4 regions of the Glutamicibacter bergerei genome follow, and region 3 is predicted to be linked to each of the others. Evidence: riboswitches for the same ligand, from Rfam matches in the RefSeq annotation. Region 3 holds a riboswitch; each other region holds the start of a gene.

Region 1 (5,004 bases), 330 kb from region 3:
CTAAGCCCGAACCGATCGGGGCACCAGCTGGCATCACCGCCGCTACACCCAACTGCTCTAACCTCATAGCCATGACCGGATCGTCATTGGTGTAGGCGAAAACCTGGAATCCGTCATTAACTAGTTCCTCGGCAGCGGTAAATAGTTCAATTGGGTCCGGAAGCAGCGTATGTTCGTCGGCGATGACTTCAAGTTTGATCCAGTTTGTTTCCAGAGCTTCACGCGCCAGCTGGGCGGTGAGTATCGCATCCCGCGCGGTGAAACAACCGGCGGTGTTCGGCAGTGGGCGCACAGAATTGCGAGCTAAAAGTTCGTACACCGAACCACAGCCAGCAGCGGCGAAGTGCCTGATCGAAACCGTAGTCAGCTCCGTACCTGAGACACGGAGCGCTTGTTCTAAAATATCCAGCGAGGTCGCTCCCCCGGTGCCAAGAATGAGTCGAGAAGCGAACCCTACCCCGGCAACTTCAAATCCATCGTTGTCCATCGTAAGTTTTTCCATCTTCAGCCTCCCTGCGCTGCGGTGACTAGTTCTACTCGCTGGCCAGGCTGCAACGAAAAATCATTCCACCCACTGCGTGGCACCACCGCAGAGTCCACCGCGACCGCAATGCCCAGACGTGATCCATCGCTGGCTCTGCCTTCGTCGGTGATTCGTTTTCCGGTATGTGTGGCGATCAGTTCACGCACTGTGCTGTTGGCGGGCATGGTGGTGGGTGTGGAGTTGAGGAAAAGTTCTATTTGTTGCATGTTTTTTGTCTCCTAGAAGGTGCTGGTTTGCAGGTGGACTTCGCCAAATCTTTCCGGCGAGACTGCGGCGAGTAGATGCGCGTCTTGTGGGTCATCGAGCAGCAACCCGGCGCCGACCCGTGCTCCGAATGGGGCTAGCAGCACCCCGTGTCGCGAGTAGCCGGTTGACAGGACGAGCCCGGCATCCAGCCGGCCAATCAGCGGCCTGTCGTCCGGGGTGGTGGGACGCGCACGGACGATTGCTTCATTCAGCGTGGTATCCACGATGCCCGGCACAAGCCTGCGCGCATTGTCCAACAACGCATGTAGTTGTCCCACGTTGACCTGCTCTTGTCCGTCTTCCCTGCTTGACGCACCCAGGACCAAACTTCCGTCGGCGCGTGGGACCAGATAGACCGGTTCACGGTGCACAATCCCGCGAACAGTTCGCTTGATCAAGGGGAATCGTGTTGAGCCTTGCAACCGTAAGATATCGCCATAGACCGGGCGTAGCGCGAGGTTTGATACGCCCGGAATTTGCCCCAGACCGGCGGCCAGAAGCACTTGGTCTGCAGGGATTCGCAGCCCGCTGGAGGTGATCACACCGCAGGTTTTTGACCCGTGACTCAGGAGCCCCACCACGGTCTCGTGCACGATGGAGGATTCAAAGTAGCTGATCAGAATCTTCAGCAAAGACCGTGGGTCCAATTGTTGATCTGCGGCGCAGTATATGGCGCCAGCAATGTTTGTCGCCAGCGCAGGTTCAAGTTTGCGTGCGGCGCTCGGCACAAGTCTTTCAGCGCTGAACCCTAAAGAATCTTGTAGCCGCTTTAATTCCAACAGCGCATCCATATCCGCCAGTTCGGCGGCGATCACCAAAGTCGAATTTTCAACGTAAGCAGCGCGCTGGCCGGTGGCCTGAAAAATTCGATCAATAAATTCGGGGTAGGCCTTGGCCGAACAGGACATCAGCCTGTGAAGTTGGTCCTGGCCCCAGGTGGTTTCGGCAGTTGGCGCGAGCATCCCGGCGGCCGCATGGCTTGCACCTAAACCGGGAGCCGGATCAATGATCGTGACTTCAACACCGCGAGCGCGAAGTTCGAAAGCTGTGGCGAGACCGATAATTCCGGCGCCGACAATGACAGTGTGCACGAAGGCAATTCCTTCCTACGGCGGCATGACCCGCATCAGGTGTAGCGGTCGGCACAAAGCCCTCTCAGCCCTTAAGGGCTCCCGCGGAGTACTTGGATTATAAGCATGTCAGGGCTCACAATTACTAACTTCATGACTTCACAGCCATAGCTGTCCTGTGTTTTACTCGTTGCCATGCCCGAATTTTCTGTCCCGGGAGATTTATCTCCTGATCACTTGGTAGCCGCAAAGATCATTGACGGTGAAAAGCAATTGCTAACTCAGCGCATTCGCCACAATCAGCAGGAGCTCAAACGGCTACTTCATGAAGACTTCGAGGAAGTTGGAGCCTCCGGCAGAAACTACGATCGCAGCCAAATCATCAAACTGCTCATGACTGAACCAGTAGACCAATCACCTACGTTCCAATTGCTCGAGCCGCGTATCCAACAGCTCAGTGAGACTCTGGTGTTACTACGCTGGAAAACCGGCGCGGACACCCCGAGCCAGCGCACCTCGCTGTGGATCCATTCGGCCCATGGTTGGCAGTTGCTCTTCCACCAAGGAACCAAGCTGCCCAAGTTCCCCGCCGATGTCGCGACCTCACCTTATGTCGAGTCAGAGGCTCAAGCTTTTGTTCGTCCGTTGCGTCCTAGCGATGCACCCCAAGTTCTTGAGGCTTTTTGTTCCCACCCCGACATGGCGCGGCAAGGTGAGGTTAAAAACCTTGTCGAGGCAGAGAACTACATTCAGCAGCTACTAAAAAATCCTGACCAACAAGTACCACTAGCGATAGTTCAAGGTACCGGCTTAGTCGGTCTAGTCTCTGCGAGTATTGACTCCGGAAATCGCAACGCCTGGGTCTGGTATTGGATGCATGCGGCGCATCGCGGTAGCGGATTAGCTAGCCGCGCACTGGCTGCTTTGGCTGACGAGCTTTTTACCGCCCATCAGATACACCGTTTGGAGTTGGGCCTGCGGGTGAATAATCCTGCATCTAAAAAGGTCGCCGAGCGTTGTGGTTTTGTGCTCGAAGGCCGGGAACGGGACAAGTTCTTAATCAACGGCGAGCGTATCGATGTTCTAAATTATGCTCGGTTGATCACCGACCAAGCACCACCCATCACCGCGCTGGCTTTGCACTGAGGTACGGAAGGATCAATAGTCCAAATCAGACTCGAAAATGCTGGACGTCGCGGCCCATTTTTGGGCAGTAAAAAGGTGGAACCGAGCAATCGGTCCCACCTTTTTGATGCGTCAAGCCCTAAGTATTAGAACTCGTCTGGTGTTGTCGGAGGCGTGGTTGGTGACGGACGAGTTGGAGTCGTCGGTGCCGGACGAGTTGGCACGGTGCCGGTGCTAGCCGGTTCGTCCAACTTGTTCAGATCGATCTTCTCCAAGGTACGTGCCGCCGCATCGCGTCCACCCAGTCCGAAGGCTAGGGCTGCTGCTAGTGCCGCACCAATCACGATGGCACCGAAGGCCATGTTGATGATCGAGTCGGCCAGGCCCATGTACTTCAGGCCCATCGCCACGAACAGTGCGATGGCGGTGTAGCGGACAATCTTCGAAGCCGTAGTATCACCCATCAGTCGACGGATGACGTTAGCCAAGACGAAGCCAATCGCGATGATCACTGCGCCGAAGACGACCTTGCCGCCCAGCTCCAGCACCTCGTTGAGGATATTGGTGATTGCCGGGAAATTCAGCATGCTTGCTGCCATCACAGCGAAGAACAGGATAATTGCGATCTTCACGATGGTAGCGAGGATGCCTGATGCGCTCTGGCTTTCAGGGACGACTCCCCAACCGGCCACAACGCGGTCAGTACCGACACCACGAAGCGTGGATTCGATCAGTTTGCCTACGAACTTAGCAATCAGGAAGCCCACTGCCAGAAGAATCAGCGCCATGATGACCTGTGGAATGGCAGTCAGGACGATCTGCAGCATTTCCTGCGCAGGTACCGAAATAGCGGCGATACCAAGAACCTGAAGTGCAGAAATCGAGACAACCAACAGGATCAGTGCAAACACGATGTTGGCGATGACATCAACGATGGTCCGCTGGGTGCGAATTGAAGTTTCCGGATCAACCTCTTCGGCATCTCCGGGGGTAACCTTTCGGACCAAAGCGCTGAAATCAACAGTGCCCAGACCGGTCTGGATCAGCTGCTTGATGACGTTAGCGATCACGTAGCCGATGATGAAGATGAATGCTGCACCGATGAGGTTCGGCAAGAAGCCCATGACTCCGCCGAGCAAATCTTGAACCGGAGAGAGCACCTCAGTCAGCGCGAAGACCTGGAGAATTGCAACCAGGCCAAAGAGCCAGACAATCAGACCAGCAACTTTACCCAGGGAGTCGCCGATTTGCTTTCCATCGGTGCCTTGTTTTTGGAGGAACTTGATCTTGGTGACGAGTTTGGAGACAGCCCATTTAACAACTTTTGCTATCAACCAAGTAATGATGAGAATTACTAGCGCGATGGCTATTTTTTGTAGCATCGACGCCCAGTCAATGTTTCCTAATACGTTCTGAGATTGCATTACTGCTCCTTCAACGTGGGGATGATTTAGACCCTACGACGAGGATTTTTTGCTGACTAGGGCAAACTAGCGACAAGGGGTGGGTAACTCGAAGAATTTCACGTATTCCACCTTCGGATTCAGAAGTAAAAGCAGTAAGATTCTACGCTTTCGATAACCTTCTTCGCTTATAACCTACGAATCCAGTGATACTTAAAATTATTTCCAGATCCTAAAACAAGTGACCAATATGTGAGTTCCCTGTATAGATAAAAGTAAAAACCCGCCATGAGCAATGCTGAGCTATGGCGGGTCAAAAAATTCATTTAGTGCAGGTAAAACTAACTTTTGGCTATCTCACTGGTGACCTTGGCGCCCAGTTCGACCGTGCGGGAAACGGTGCAATATTTATCATGTGACAGCTTGACGATACGTTCGACCATACCTGCAGCCTTACGCCCCTCTTCGGTGTCCGGGAATTTGAGATCAAACCCGAGACGGATGTCCTCCATCCGGCTGGCGCCATCCTCAGTGAGCTTGTCACCCGATGCTGTCACCTCAAATTTCTCTGGCTCGCTTCTCCGAGTCGTGGCAACGTCAACATCGATACTCGAAC
Region 2 (5,004 bases), 950 kb from region 3:
GCCGTAAAAACTGGTGATTGCCTGGCCCAGACGGTTAATCAGTGCATCGGTATCTGCGAAGGACAGCACGTAGTCCGGAGCGACACAGGTTTGGCCTGCATTCATGAACTTCGCATAGGCCAGACGCTTGGCGGTTGGCAAGAGGTGGTTATCAACCACGGCTGGGCTCTTGCCACCTAGCTCCAGCGTGGTGGGGGTCAGATGTGTCGCCGCGGCCTGCGCCACGATGCGGGCGACCTTTTCTCCGCCGGTGTAAAAAATGTGATCCCAGCGCGCTGCAAGGAGCTCCGTGGCGGTATCCACACCGCCCTCGACTACCGCATAAACCCGGGAATCCAGATACATCGGTAGGAGTTTGGCCAACACCCCGGAGGTAACCGGGGCGAGCTCGGAGGGTTTCAGTAGCGCGGCGTTACCAGCGGCGATGGCAGCAACTAACGGGGCGAGCATCAACTGCAGTGGATAGTTCCACGGCCCAATAATTAGTACTACGCCTAACGGGCGCGGCTCGACCTTTGCGATGGCCGGTTGCAGTGCGAGCGGCACCTTTACGCTAGTGGAATCCATCCACTCTGCGAGGTGCTTCTGGGCATGGTCAATTTCCGCTCGGACCACGTCAATCTCGCTGAACTTTGCTTCCGTGGCCCCCTTCCCCAGATCCTGATTTAGCGCATCAACGAACTCCCCGGTACGTTCTGCCAGCATTTTTTCTAGGGCGCGTAGCTGCCCGGCGCGAAAACGCCGCGGGTGAGTGATGCGTGTGTCCGCGGAATGACGCAGATGTTCTAAGACCGCTGCGATTCGCGAGGGATGTTCATCGACCGGTGGCGCGGAGTCGCCGACGGGATCGGGCAAAGGATTTGAGGTGAAGAGACCCATGGGTTGATGCTACTTCATTAGCTGCCAAGACCTTCCGTTTGTATCAAGTAGTTGCTACATTAGTTTTCAGCCAACGAAGGAAATTATGGATCAGCTCTCCTCCGCCACATTCGGAATCGCAATCGGTGCCGCCTTGATCTACCTGTGGCTACGCTTAGTAGCCCAGCAAGACAATCGCCCGGCGCTCACCCGAGCACGCTCGCATTCCTTCTGGTGCGCGCTGATCGCTTTCTTCGTCTGCACTTCTGGCTCGGCCGGAGATCTCAAAAATACCGTCACAGGAACGGACATTGGTGTCGCGGAGGTTATTGACGCCATCAACCCGGGCCTCTGGTTACTGCTGATCTACCTGCTGGGACTTTATTCGTGGCCGAAGTCGGTCACCGCCGTGCGTGCCGCCTCATTGGAACCTCGCTCGGTGTTCACCCCGTTGCCCCGGGCGCTGAGCCTGATTGCAGTGCTAGTATTTTTTGGCTCCGCAACCGCACTATTCTTCATCCGTGATGTCGCAGGATATCCGGCACAATTTGCCGTGGAGACCTTCGATTCCACGGGCGGCGGCGGGACTCTGCAAAGCGCTCAGGAAGGGTTGGCTGAGGCCGCAACACTCATCCCGTTATATTCTCTGAGCCTGGCTTCGTTAGGTCTTGCGCTGCTTATCGCCACGGCCTTGATTCTGTTCCGCAAACCATTGGGATCGCTGACTCCCCACGACAATCAGGTAATCCGTGCGGTCTGGCTGAATCGACTCTTACGCACCGCAATCCTTGGCTTCGCCACCGTGGGCGTGGCGGCACTGCAGTACAAGTCTTCCTGGTTACTCAACCTGTACCCCGAGGCAGATGATTATCGGATATGGCAGAACGTCGGAAATTTTGCGATGTTGCTCATTTTCATTCTTGTGGCCGCGTGGGCACCTCCCGCAAACTTTGTTAAGAATGCGGACACCGTGCCGAGCAGCGCATTTTCGCGCATGCGCGAAAATCTCTTCTCCCTAGGCTTCATCACCACCGCACTCAGCCTGGTGGGGATGGCCCTGATGCCATGGTCCAGGCAGGCCGAAATTAGCTTCGACACACGCCCCGGGGAGGATGCCCCACAGGTGATGCTGCTACTGGCCGGCTTTGTCGCCCTGTACCTGGCGTTAAACGCCGGGTACTTGGGATATGTGCACCACAGCTCCAAATCCGTTCACCACCAGGCACGGAATATCCGGAACCTTCCACGCTATGTATATATACTTGCCGGGATCTTGATCATCGTCAGTGGCTATCTACTGATCAACCCCCCATTAAAATATTTCTGGGGGCTGGTCAAAGTCGGTCCGACTTTTGCACTGCTCATGGTTCTCGCGGTCCTTGTGCTGACCGCCGGCTACATCTGGTGGGCTCGACGGGTGTCCCTACCCTGGCAGGTCAGTGCTGAGCAAGAAATTTGGTACCGTCGGGTGCTGGAATTTCGAGCGCTGCGCACCGTGACCGCTGCCATCATAATGATGCCGGGCTGGGGCTATGCGCCAGCCCCGTACCTGTGGGCCGCTGCGGTAATCGTGTTTTGTTGCCCGGCGGTCATCTTCCTGGCTCGGCCAGCGGCGAAGGTACGTCAGCTGGTATGAGCCAACATATTTTTGTGGATCTGAATGCTGCATTGCCACCTTATGCGCAGATCCGCACGCAAATTTCTTCCCTCATTTCGCTCGGCGAGTTACCTACGGGCAGTAAGTTACCCACCGTGCGCGCGTTGGCAACCGATTTAGGGGTAGCTTCGGGGACCGTGGCACGTGCCTATAAAGAACTTGAAGCTGCCGGGCTGGTGACCTCCCGCCGGCGTGCCGGAACCGTGGTTAACTCCGTGCCCGCTACGGAAGAGATTAGCAATGAGCTGATTGAAGCGGTGGATAAAGTGTGGCGCTTAGCCCGCGAACAAGGCATCGACGAACTGACGGTCAAAGCGCTCGTGCAACGCCGGACGCGGGGATGAACTTGATGTTCGAGCACTAACCTGAGTACGCTCGACCCAGTGACACGGGGTGTCGGATTCACCGACTGAGATGAGACCCGTCGAACCTGAACTAGTTCAAACTAGCGGAGGGATGTCGCATGACTCTAGTGACCGTTGCCCAAAAGTATCGGCAACAATCACCCTTGGTGTTTTGCCTGACCAACACTGTGGTCACAAATTTCACCGCCAATGTACTACTAGCTTCCGGTGCGGCCCCGGCGATGACAAACCTTCCGGGAGAGGCCGGTCCTTTCGCAGCCGTAGCGTCCGCGGTATTGGTGAATCTAGGCACGCCGAGCACCGAACAACTACGCGCAATGGACGAAGCGGTGCGCGGTGCGACCAAAGCGGGAACACCTTGGGTATTGGATCCTGTGGCAGTGGGCGCCTTGCCGGTGCGCACCGAGTTCGCCCGAAAGATCCTTGCCCAACACCCCACGCTAATCCGCGGCAATGCCTCAGAAATCCTCGCACTGGCTGGGTATCAGTCCACCGGGCGCGGAGTAGACGCGCAGGACACCGTATCCGCAGCGATCTCCGCAGGACGCGAACTGGCCCAGAATTACGGGAGCGTGGTGGCAATTTCTGGGGCAGCCGACGCGATTATTGATGCCACGCGCACCACCTTGGTGCATAGCAATGGCATCGGCCTGACCGGGATAACCGGGGGTGGGTGCGCGCTGGGCGCGGTGTGTGCCGGCATGCTGGCGATCACCGATGACCCGTTTGAAGCAACTATTGCAGCTCACGGCATGTATGGCCTGGCCGCCGAGAATGCGTTGGCGCTCAGCCGCGGTCCGGGAAGTTTTGCCTCGGCTTTCCTCGACGAACTCTCATTATTCGCCCCGGAAGAACTGCTCAATCTGCGCCTTCAGGAGGCAAACCATGCGTGATCTCGGAATTTACCTCGTGGCCAACACCCAAAGCTGCCAGCCACGCAGCACCCTAGAAGTTATTGAGTCAGCGGTAGCCGCTGGAGTTCAATGGGTGCAGTTACGCGCCAAAGATGAAAGTGCTCGCGAATTTTTCGAACTGACTTGTGCCGCAGCACGGCTCACCGCCGGCAAGGCAGAATTACTGGTCAACGATCGGATCGACGTGTTTTTGGCAGCTCGCGCCGCCGGCGCCGCGGTCACAGGAATTCACATCGGCCAGAAGGATATTCCGGTTTCCTACGCCCGGAAGATCATTGGTGAGGGAATCATCGGTCTGAGTGCCTCCACCGATGAACAGCTTGCTCACGCCAATGACCAGGCGCAGTACCTAGATTATTTGGGGGTCGGCGCGATTCGCGCTACTCCCACGAAAAAAGACCATCCGACCCCATTAGGTTTAGCTGGTTTTGCCCGAGCCGCAGCACTGACCACACTGCCCTGCGTGGCAATCGGCTCGCTCACCGCAGCCGATGCGCCAGCATTACGAACCGGCGCGGCAGCCGGTATGGCCGTAGTGCGCGCCATCTGCTCCGCCGAGGATCCGCATTCGGCGAGCGCCGAACTGCTCAGTATTTGGGAGGCAGCCAAATGAGTCCAAACATTCTTTCCATCGCCGGGTCCGACCCATCCGGGGGTGCGGGGATCCAAGCAGATCTGAAGACCATCGGAGCCAATGGCGGATACGGCATGTGTGTGATTACCGCACTCACCGCGCAAAATACCCACGGCGTGGACGCAGTGCTGCCCATCGATGCGCAGTTCGTGGCTAAACAACTCACCTCGGTATCCCAGGACGTACACATCGATGCGGTCAAGATCGGGATGCTGGCAAATTCGCAGATTGTCGCGGCGGTTGCTGCCTGGTTAGAAACGCTCAGTGCTCCGGTGGTATTGGATCCGGTAATGATCGCCACGAGCGGGGACCGGCTGCTGGAGACTGATTCGACCTTGGACGCGTTGTTAACCCGGGCAGATGTGCTCACCCCGAATACCGCGGAACTTGCCGCGTTGCTCGGCGAGGAACAGGTCAGCAACTGGGAAGAATTGGTGGCACAGTCTGGACGTCTGGCTGCTAAATACTCGGTGCTGGTGGTGGCCAAAGGCGGGCATCTTCCCGGCGACAGGTGCCCCGATGCACTGGTTGGCCCCGAGGGGTTGATCGCCAGTTTTGATAGTCAACGGCTGTCCA
Region 3 (5,004 bases):
TGGTGGAACTCAGTAGCAGGACCGTGGGTACGGCTAAGGCCATGGCACGTAACCCGGTGGCGATTCCGGCATTCACCGATCCTTCGCTAATGCTAAGAATTCCTAGACTAATCAGTGTGGCCCCGGAGTCCTCACCCACCAAGGCGATCCCCCACGCGGCCAAGGCCCCAGCGATAATCAGTGGCCAGCTTCGGCGCAGGAAGCGTCCCACGCTCAAGCCCGCCAGCGGGAGCGCGAGCAGTGTGGCACCAATAATGACACAGGCCGAGACCCAGTCGATGGTAGAGATTAATGGCAAGGTTGCAGCCGCAACGGCTCCAAGCTTGGCCAGTGGGTTGATCTTTGTCAGCCAGCTGCGCCCCAAGGGAGCATCAAGCATTGGACCCTGCACAGCGATTCGACGCCCAGCATTATCAGCCTCACGAGTCAGATGCAGTGCCGACGCTTCTAGAGCACGGGCAAAATCCACGTCGTGAGTCACCGCCACCACGCTGGTGCCCGAGCGCAACTCTTCGATGAGAATAGTTGCTAGTTCCAGCCACGTATTGGCATCTTGGCCAAAGGTGGGCTCATCTAGGATGAGCACATCGGGTGAGGCTGCAAGTACCGTGGCAACAGATAATCTGCGCTTTTCACCGCCAGAGAGCGTGAACGGATTAGCATCTGCCAGCGCCGTTAGCCCCAAGCGTTCAAGCAACTCCTCTACCCGTCGTTCCACCGCCTGGGAATCAAACTGATCCTGTTGACTGCCCGCTAGCCGTGCCCGTGTCGGTGCGAACGCTAGTTCTTCACGGACGCTCTGGGTGACGAATTGATGTTCTGGCTCTTGGAATACCGTCCCGATTCTGGCCACCAGCATCCCAGCTCGCCAGCTGAACGGGTCATTTCCCTGTCCTTGGGACAGTTGCGGACTTACCTCAAGCGTTCCGGAAGCCGGCTCAAGCAACCCGCCTAAGGTCAACGCCAAGGTGGATTTACCTGCACCATTTTCGCCGAGCACCACCAGCGCCCGGGAGGCGTGCAGTTCTAGGTTTACCGGTTGGGTTCGTTCCGCATGGATACCGCGCGATGCTTGAAGTTCAACCGCGGTCAGTAACTGTGCGCCAGCGCTGGTCCCCACCGGTTCGGTCACTGGAACAAAGCCAGGAACCCAGATACCCGAGGCAGCTAATTCACGACGAATTTTTTCATCGTCAAATAATGCCTGCGGATCTAGGTCATGAACAATTCCTCCACCCGGGGCAAGCACGAGGACTCGATCCACATGTTTGGCCCACGCCTGCAGACGGTGTTCCACCACGATCAGTGTTGCCCCGGTAGTATTCGCCGCGGCGAGTACTGCGTCTCGCAAGGGTTCGATACCTGCCGGATCAATATTTGCGGTGGGCTCGTCCAGCAGCATCAGGCCCGGATTCATTGCCAAGATTCCAGCGAGGGCAAGGCGTTGTTTTTGGCCTCCAGAGAGTTCCTGGGTGCGGTGCGCCAGGTCTAGGTCTCCAAGCCCTACCTCTTTGAGTACCTGTGGGATTCGGGCCCGGATGACTTCTGGGGCAATGCCAAGGTTCTCGGCACCAAAAGCGACGTCGTCACCAACTCGGCTCTGTACGATTTGAGTCTCGGGATCTTGCTGCATGAGACCGACGGGGAATTTCCGGGCAAAAGCATCTTGCTGGTGAATCTTTAGGACACCGGTAGCAATTTGGCGTTCATCTGCTTCCAGCACCCCGGCCAAGGCGTGCAACAACGTGGATTTTCCGGCGCCAGAGGCACCAAGCAAGAGTACTTTCTGTCCTGCAGGAATCTGTACGTTCAGTCCATGTAAGGCTGGAACTTCACGTTCGGCATGATGCCAACCAAAATCGCTGGCAAGAATTTCAAGTCCCCGCCCGGAAGTACGTTCGGCAGTGTGTGCTGCACTGGTGGTACTCACTTCAGACACGTCCCCACGGGCTTTCCAGATGGGCTGAGCGGCTGGTCAAGGCGCCCAGCGCACCGGTTTTTGCCAAGGCGCGAGTGGCTAGCCAAGTCAACAGCCCGGCAATGATCAGACCGGAAATACCGGTGGCAAATACGTGGAACAGTTTCATCGCTTCGGTATATTCCGCGACGTAGCCCATCAGGTAGGCTTCACCGATTCCGCCGAAAATACCGGTCATGAAGCCGGCGAGCAACGCTACGGGTAAATTCCAGCGGCGGTACCTGAAAGCAACAAAAATAACCTCAGCTCCCAGTCCCTGAATGACACCTGAGATTAGTACGCCCAGTCCCCACTGGGATCCTAACAATGCCGAAATGATGGCTGCAAGAAGTTCGCAGTACAGTGCGGCACCGGGTTTACGGATGATCAGCGCTCCGAGTACTGCTGGGAAAAGCCACAAGCCTGAAAGAAGCGCGGTACCTGGTGGGAACGCGACAAATGCGAGGCTGACAATTCCGTAGCCTGCGTTCCACGCCCAAAAGATGACGCCCGAGGCGACAGCGATCACTGATGCTACGACAATGTCTACCACGCGCCATTGCGCGCGAGTTGTTGCTGGTGCAACGTTCATAAGGTTGGTCCTCCTGTGTCAGGAGGGGAGATGTACGGACTCGTAGGCGTTTGATGGCGCACACAATCCGCATCCGAGATGCTCGACTTCCTTCGCCGGTACTAACCGGAGCAGGTTCGAGGGTCTGCGATCTATCGCACTCTCAGCGTCTGGCGCCGCGAACGGCATGACGCTCCCCTGTCGGAATGATTACTGCTCACCCACCATACCGCAGGTATGCTGGGTTACAGAACGAATCCCCAATACACGAATGCGAGGACCACATGAATCCAGTTCAGAAGCTGATCACCCTTGGAATTTCTATGGGTGCAGGAATGCTCGGAAGTAAGCTCATTGACAAGGTATGGCAGGGATTCACCGGAAATGCTGCACCTCGCAAGGGCAGCGAAGAAGCCGCTGAAGCCTCGATGCGTCAAGCTCTAGCCTTCGCAGTCTTTTCCGCCGCAGTCGCAGCAATTCTTCAGGTGCTCGCCGAACGCGGAACAAACAAAGCGATCTCCAGGTTCAGCAAGTAATACTGTGTACTTATAGTTGTGGGGCGGGCCTTCTGGCCCGCCCCACAACTGTTTAATCTCGTTTATGAATTTTCAGTCTCGTCCGCTTTGGTGCCTTCAATTCTTGTTACGGCCCCGGTGTTTCCAGTTGCTTCAGAATGCGTGCTGATAACCCTCTTTAATTCATCAACATGCAACGTTTCTTTGGCAACGTGTTTGGTGCGATATCCGGCGCGACCGATCATGTGAGCCGAAACCGGCGCGGTGAGCAACTGTAATCCCCACGCCAGCACCAAGACCGGGACCAGAATCCAGCTACGCAGGTGAATGGCTAGTCCGGCAAACAACAGCAAGAATCCGAGCACTTGTGGTTTGGTCGCCGCGTGCATGCGCGAGAGCAGGTCCGGGAAGGTGATCAAACCAATTCCGGCGATCAATGACATCAGCGAACCTGCCACAAGCAACACAGCAACAACAATCTCTAGGAAGAAGTCCATTAGGCATTCCTCTGATCCGAGACAAAGCGGGAGACCGTCACCGAGCCGATGAACCCCAGTGTGCAGGCCACCACCACGAAGAGCAGATAATCCGTGTGGCGGTTGATGGCCATATCGAGGCACAACGCGCTGGAAATGATCAGCAAGATGACGTCCAAGGCCAACACTCGATCAAGAATCGAGGGGCCTTTGAAGACTCGCCATAGGCAGGCAATTGAGGCCAGTGCCAGCATGACTCCACCAATCCATACTGCAGTTTCAATCATTTACTTGGCCTCCTAGTGGAGAAATCTGGGCCTTCTTCGGCTTTGATTGCTTCGTATTCGTCGGGACTGCCGATAGCCATGATCAACCGACGTTCAATATCGCGGATATTAGCTCGAGCTTTTTCCACTTCTGCGTCACTATTCACATCGAGGTAGTGCAGGTACAGCGTGGAACTGCTGCGGTCCACATCAACTACGAACGAGCCAGGGATCAGAGTCAGTACGTGTCCTACGGTCATCACGATCAGGTCTGATTCGGTACGCAAAGGGACCGCGATCAGTGCGCTGCGCGCCTTTTTGCCGCGTACTACGGCAATCCACGCCACGTGAACACTGGCCGCAAAAACCTGTCCAATAAACCAGATGAACAACTTCAAGCAATACCAAAGATTAATACGACCTGGCAGAACTACCGGCGGTAGCGGGAATAGATTCATGATGATGATTGACAAGATCGCGCCAAAGAGCAGGTTACCTATGGAGAAGTCTTGCCATAGCGCGCCCCAGACGAAAATCAACAATAAGAGCAGCGGCCATTCCTGTTTAAAGGTGGCGCGGTGCCGGACGCCAGAGGTATCCAGCGCATCATCGATACGCTGATGGCGAGGTGTGAGGTCCTTAGGTTGCATGTCTACGCCTCCTAACTCAACGGTAGTACTGCGTTGATAAATGGTTCACGGGCAATCAGCTCGGCCGCTACGCGCTGGCAGAATGCAAAGATTGGCCCGGCAAAAACTGTGAGTGCAATACCTGCAACTACCAGAGAACCGGTGGCATAGCGCATGCCCCACGGCAAGGATTCCGCTTCCAGCTCGCGTGCAAGCTTACGTCCCAAATGAGGTGCTTGGGCGCCACCGACGGCGGTTTGTTCCAAGACCCGTGTAGATTCGGCCACCAGTTGTGCGCTGGGTACCTCGGCGTCTGCCGCGCGGCGCCAGAACATACGCGCCCACACACGAATAATTGCCAACAAGGTCAAGAGGCTGGTCAGCAGACCTGCGCCAATGACAACCCAAGTGAGCGCGTCTGCATCTGCTGCGGCAGCGTGCAACAGTCCGAATTTTCCGAGGAAACCGGAGAACGGTGGTATGCCGCCCAAGTTGATTGCCGGGATGAAGAAGAGGATTGCTAAGGCCGGGGACAGCTTGGCTAGGGAACCGAGTTTGGTGACGTTTGCGCTCTCGGCGCGACGTTCAAT
Region 4 (5,004 bases), 780 kb from region 3:
GATCCCGGCACTGCCCGCAGGAGCTGCCGGACAGAGATTCGATTGGCTCGGCGCTATCGGCCTGACTATTGGCTTAGTTTCCTTGATTCTTGCGATTTCCAAGGGCTCCGCGTGGGGTTGGGCCTCTGCGATAACCTTGGGACTACTGGCGGTTGCAGCCGTTTCGCTGACCTTGTGGGGAATGTGGGAAACGCGCACCAAGGATCCCCTGGTGGACCTGCGCACCGCGGTCATTCCACGAGTTCTGCTGACAAATATCGCGTCGATTTTTGTGGGCTTTGGCATGTACGCGAGCATGCTGGTCATGCCGCAGATCCTTCAGCTGCCAACACAAACCGGCTACGGCTTGGGACAGTCAATCCTTGCAGCTGGGCTCTGGATGGCTCCGGCAGGCCTGATGATGCTTGTGCTTTCTCCCATCGGAGGAAAGCTCACCGACGCACGGGGACCGAAGTTCACCCTTACCCTCGGCGTCTCGATTCTCGCAATTGGCTATGGCGTGGGATTGCTGGGCATGGGCAGCACCTGGGGCCTGCTGGCCACCGGTCTTGTCGTCAACAGTGGTGTCGCGCTTGCCTACGGCGCGATGCCGGCAATCATTATGGGCGCTGTTCCGCGTAGCGAGACCGCCGCCGCCAACGGATTCAACACCCTGATGCGTTCGCTAGGCACCACAACCGGCGCGGCTGTTGTCGGTCTCGTCTTGGCTCAGATGACCACCGACTTCAGCGGTGTCATGGTCCCTTCGGAGACTGGCTTCCGCGTGGCACTAATCCTGGGCGCTGGCATCTCGGTGATCGCGGCAGTTCTTGCCGCACTGATTCCTTCAGCGCGAGAAAAACCCGTCCTGGAACCGGTAGGCAATCATCAAGAAGTTCCAGCTAACTAATCACTGCAGCTAAGTCTGCGCTATTACGGAGCTTGCGCTCAGCACTGGCATAGGAAGCGTCGATAATGTAGTAACTACCTCCTTGAAGGTGCGAGTGATGATCGTAAGAACTCCCGTTGGATATTGCCCAACGGGAGTTCTTCTTTAAGCACGTTTCAAATCGCTATATTCTTCGATCGACAGATTAAAGCGATGCAAAAGATTGGCGAACGAGTCGATATCCGACGCCGACCAATCTTCCATGATGTGTTCCAGCGCGTTCGTGGAGGCTTTTCGGGCTTCGTTCATTTGTTGCTCGCCGTCAGCTGTCAGCGTGATCTTACGAGCCAGGCGTCCATCCGGATCGGCAATCCGCTCCAGATAACCATCCTTGATTGCACTGGTTACTTGGCGTTGCAGGGTCGAGGCATCTAAACGTAATGCGTGGCTCAGTTCCGCGATGGTCATCGGACCTTGCCCATCGATACGACTCATCAACAGATAGACACTTCGATCCAGTCCGCCAGCCTGTCGCTGGTGGGCAATGGTGTAGCGACTGAGCATCAGCTGCTCATATTCGATATCGGCGATACGGCGCTTCATTTCTCCCCTTATACTGCTGACGCTCCACCCATCCTACCCTCAGCATGCATGATACATATTCGCTATACATAGCACTGCCTGCAGGCCACTCTGCCGAGCCCCGATGCATCGCTCAGCGCGTTTTCCGAGGCGCTATTGACGCGCAGCCAAGCCCAGACATAGCTTCAAGCTCTAGTGCTCGAACCCAGTGCGGCTTTCATTTTTGGAGTTGCTTCCTCAGCACGTGGTACGTTGTTTCAGACCACACGGGTGCCCCGGCAGGGGCTGAGACCGGACTATTGCCGTCCGCGACCGTTGAACCTGTCCGGGTAATGCCGGCGAAGGAAGTGAGTTTCCCACAGTGGAACAATTTGAACAGCACCCCGCCCACACTCTTGCCTACCGCGAGTCCACAGGAATCTCGGTTCCCGTCACGCAGATCAAGTTGGCGGATTCTCCTAATGGCCAACCAAATGAACCGCTGACGGTGTACCGCACCAGCGGTCCGGGAAGCGAACCTAACGCAGGCCTGAAACCATTCCGCGAATCGTGGATTCTGGCGCGCGGAGATGTCGAAAATTATGCGGGACGTGAGCGCAACCTGCATGATGACGGAAAGTCCGCGGTCCGCCGCGGCACGGCGAGCGCCGAGTGGGCCGGCAGATCCGCACCTCCGCTGCGTTCGCACCCCGGTGCCCGGGTCACCCAAATGCATTACGCACGCCGGGGACTGATCACCGAAGAGATGCGCTACGTGGCTTTGCGCGAGGACTGCGATGTCGAATTAGTGCGCAGCGAGCTAGCCGCCGGCCGCGCCATCATTCCCTCAAATATCAACCATCCAGAATCCGAACCGATGATCATCGGCAAGGCGTTCCTGGTGAAAATCAATGCGAACATCGGGAACTCGGCGGTCACCAGTTCAATTGCCGAGGAAGTCTCCAAACTCCAGTGGGCCACCAAATGGGGTGCGGACACGGTGATGGATCTTTCCACCGGGGATGACATTCACACCACCCGCGAATGGATCATCCGCAATTCCCCGGTGCCCATCGGCACCGTGCCGATCTACCAGGCGCTGGAAAAGGTCAACGGCGAAGCCAATGAACTCACCTGGGAGATCTTCCGGGACACCGTCATTGAGCAATGCGAGCAGGGCGTGGACTATATGACCATTCATGCCGGGGTCTTGCTGCGCTATATCCCGCTGACCGCCAACCGTGTCACCGGAATGGTTTCGCGCGGTGGGTCAATTATGGCCGGCTGGTGCCTGGCGCACCATCAGGAGAATTTCCTCTACACCCACTTTGATGAGCTGTGTGAGATCTTTGCCCGTTACGATGTGGCCTTCTCCCTAGGTGATGGGCTGCGTCCGGGATCTATCGCGGATGCCAATGATGCGGCACAATTTGCCGAATTGGACACCTTGGCCGAGCTGACCAAACGAGCCTGGAAACACGATGTGCAGGTCATGGTTGAGGGGCCCGGGCATATCCCCTTCCATTTGGTGCGCGAAAATGTGGAACGCCAACAACAGCTGTGCGACGGGGCACCGTTTTATACGCTTGGCCCTCTGGTCACCGACATTGCCCCTGGTTATGACCACATCACCAGCGCCATCGGTGCCACCGAAATCGCTCGTTACGGCACGGCAATGCTCTGCTATGTGACTCCCAAGGAGCATCTGGGGCTGCCCAACCGCGATGATGTGAAGACCGGAGTGATTACCTACAAGATCGCTGCCCACGCAGCGGATCTTGCCAAGGGCCACCCCGGCGCAATCGACAGAGACAACGCCCTGAGCAAAGCACGCTTCGAGTTTCGTTGGAATGATCAGTTTGCGCTGTCCTTGGACCCGGCCACCGCGCAGGAGTTCCATGATGAAACGCTTCCTGCAGAACCGGCAAAGACCGCTCACTTTTGTTCGATGTGTGGTCCGAAATTCTGTTCTATGCGTATTTCCCAAGACATCCGTGACGAGTACGGATCCGCCGAGGCTCAAGCCGCCTTGGCCGGAATGGCGCAGAAGAGCAAGCAGTTCCTCGAAAGCGGCGGCAAGGTTTACGTCGGGGATAAGATCCCCGTCGGGCCCGGCACGGACTAGCACCGGCGAACACGAAGCCGAACCAAAGTTCCTGCACAGCAAGCACACTTAGAGTAGTAATTACCTCATTGAAGGTGCGAGTGATGATCGTGAAACTCCCCGCCGGTTTACCGGCGGGGAGTTTTCGTTAAGCCAAAGCCTTCGAGGCGGGCTGAAATTCTAAACGGCCGGACAATGCCCTGGGTTTCAAGAGCGATCATCCGCAACCATCATCAAACGCCGGGCTCACCCAAAGATACTGCACAGCATTCACGCTTAGAGTAGTAATTACCTCATTGAAGGTGCGAGTGATGATCGTGAAATTCCCCGCCGGTTTACCGGCGGGGAATTTTCGTTAACCGTTCACAGGCTCCAAAAGAACTGTCGCTCCGAGATATCCGGCACCGCACTTAGCTTCCGGGCACCGGGTGCGATATTTTTAGATAGTCCCCGCACGCAGTTTTCTGGGGTCCTCAAGTGAATGGAGCACCCGTGTCTACCGCGGTTAACGAACTGACGCCTCTAGAACGACAGTCCGTCTGGCGTACTTTGAAATCGCCGCGTTTGCTTAAAACCGAGCTGCTGGCCGGTCTCGTCGTTTCGCTGGCGTTGATTCCCGAGGTCATTGCCTTCTCGATTATAGCCGGAGTTGATCCACGGATCGGGATCTTTGCGTCATTCACCATGTCGATAGTGATCGCATTTACCGGTGGCCGTCCAGCGATGGTCTCCGCTGCGGCGGGCGCGGTCGCGTTGGTTGTTGCTCCGCTGGTACGCAGCCACGGGGTGGACTACCTCTTTGCTGCCGTAATTTTGGCCGGTATTTTCCAGGTGCTCTTGGCGCTACTCGGTGTCGCGAAACTGATGCGCTTCATCCCCCGGCAAGTGATGATCGGGTTCGTCAACGCACTCGCCATCCTGATTTTTCTCTCGCAAATGCCTGAGCTCGGCGACGTTCCGTGGGCCGTCTACCCACTGGTTCTTCTGGGCCTGGCTATCGTCTACTTCTTCCCAAAGATCACCAAGGCGGTCCCTGCCCCGCTGATCGCAATTGTCGTACTGACGCTGATCACCGTGTTTGCCAAGGTCAGCGTTCCCACCGTGGGCGATAAGGGAGAACTTCCTGAATCACTGCCCGTCTTCCTGATCCCCAACGTTCCTTTCAGCTTCGAAACGTTCCAGGTCATCGCGCCCTATGCATTAGCTGTCGCATTCGTTGGCTTGCTGGAGTCCTTGTTGACTGCCAAGCTCGTTGACGACATCACCGATACTCCCTCGAATAAGACTCGGGAATCTTGGGGTCAGGGAACGGCGAATATCGTGACGGGTTTCTTTGGTGGAATCTGTGGCTGCGCGATGATCGGACAAACCATGATCGGGGTGAAAGCCTCCGGCGGCCGAACCCGCATCTCCACCATGTTCGCCGGCGTCTTCATGCTGCTTTTGGCGGTATTGCTCGGTGACATCGTGG

What was found. Region 3 has a riboswitch for thiamine pyrophosphate ahead of ACX5K5_RS12510 (ECF transporter S component). Riboswitches for the same ligand answer to the same signal wherever they lie in the genome.
Region 1: another riboswitch for thiamine pyrophosphate. It lies ahead of thiO (glycine oxidase ThiO); the one in region 3 lies ahead of ACX5K5_RS12510 (ECF transporter S component).
Region 2: another riboswitch for thiamine pyrophosphate. It lies ahead of thiM (hydroxyethylthiazole kinase); the one in region 3 lies ahead of ACX5K5_RS12510 (ECF transporter S component).
Region 4: another riboswitch for thiamine pyrophosphate. It lies ahead of thiC (phosphomethylpyrimidine synthase ThiC); the one in region 3 lies ahead of ACX5K5_RS12510 (ECF transporter S component).

The regions. Positions count from the first base shown of each region.
Region 1 covers NZ_CM137131.1:2,363,017-2,368,020, forward strand. Annotated here, with positions in the region: gene ACX5K5_RS10885 (thiazole synthase) at 1-502, opposite strand, end outside; gene thiS (sulfur carrier protein ThiS) at 505-750, opposite strand; gene thiO (glycine oxidase ThiO) at 763-1,881, opposite strand; TPP riboswitch at 1,877-1,976, opposite strand; gene ACX5K5_RS10900 (GNAT family N-acetyltransferase) at 2,056-3,006, shown strand; gene ACX5K5_RS10905 (mechanosensitive ion channel) at 3,132-4,409, opposite strand; gene ACX5K5_RS10910 (OsmC family protein) at 4,730-5,004, opposite strand, start outside.
Region 2 covers NZ_CM137131.1:50,147-55,150, reverse strand. Annotated here, with positions in the region: gene ACX5K5_RS00275 (aldehyde dehydrogenase family protein) at 1-879, opposite strand, end outside; gene ACX5K5_RS00270 (hypothetical protein) at 965-2,494, shown strand; gene ACX5K5_RS00265 (GntR family transcriptional regulator) at 2,491-2,859, shown strand; TPP riboswitch at 2,895-2,989, shown strand; gene thiM (hydroxyethylthiazole kinase) at 2,979-3,773, shown strand; gene thiE (thiamine phosphate synthase) at 3,766-4,407, shown strand; gene thiD (bifunctional hydroxymethylpyrimidine kinase/phosphomethylpyrimidine kinase) at 4,404-5,004, shown strand, end outside.
Region 3 covers NZ_CM137131.1:2,691,362-2,696,365, forward strand. Annotated here, with positions in the region: gene ACX5K5_RS12505 (ATP-binding cassette domain-containing protein) at 1-1,930, opposite strand, end outside; gene ACX5K5_RS12510 (ECF transporter S component) at 1,932-2,549, opposite strand; TPP riboswitch at 2,620-2,738, opposite strand; gene ACX5K5_RS12515 (DUF4235 domain-containing protein) at 2,813-3,064, shown strand; gene mnhG (monovalent cation/H(+) antiporter subunit G) at 3,127-3,540, opposite strand; gene ACX5K5_RS12525 (MrpF/PhaF family protein) at 3,540-3,806, opposite strand; gene ACX5K5_RS12530 (Na+/H+ antiporter subunit E) at 3,803-4,435, opposite strand; gene ACX5K5_RS12535 (Na+/H+ antiporter subunit D) at 4,447-5,004, opposite strand, start outside.
Region 4 covers NZ_CM137131.1:3,475,306-3,480,309, forward strand. Annotated here, with positions in the region: gene ACX5K5_RS16005 (MFS transporter) at 1-889, shown strand, start outside; gene ACX5K5_RS16010 (MarR family winged helix-turn-helix transcriptional regulator) at 1,034-1,471, opposite strand; TPP riboswitch at 1,707-1,814, shown strand; gene thiC (phosphomethylpyrimidine synthase ThiC) at 1,812-3,554, shown strand; gene ACX5K5_RS16020 (SulP family inorganic anion transporter) at 4,026-5,004, shown strand, end outside.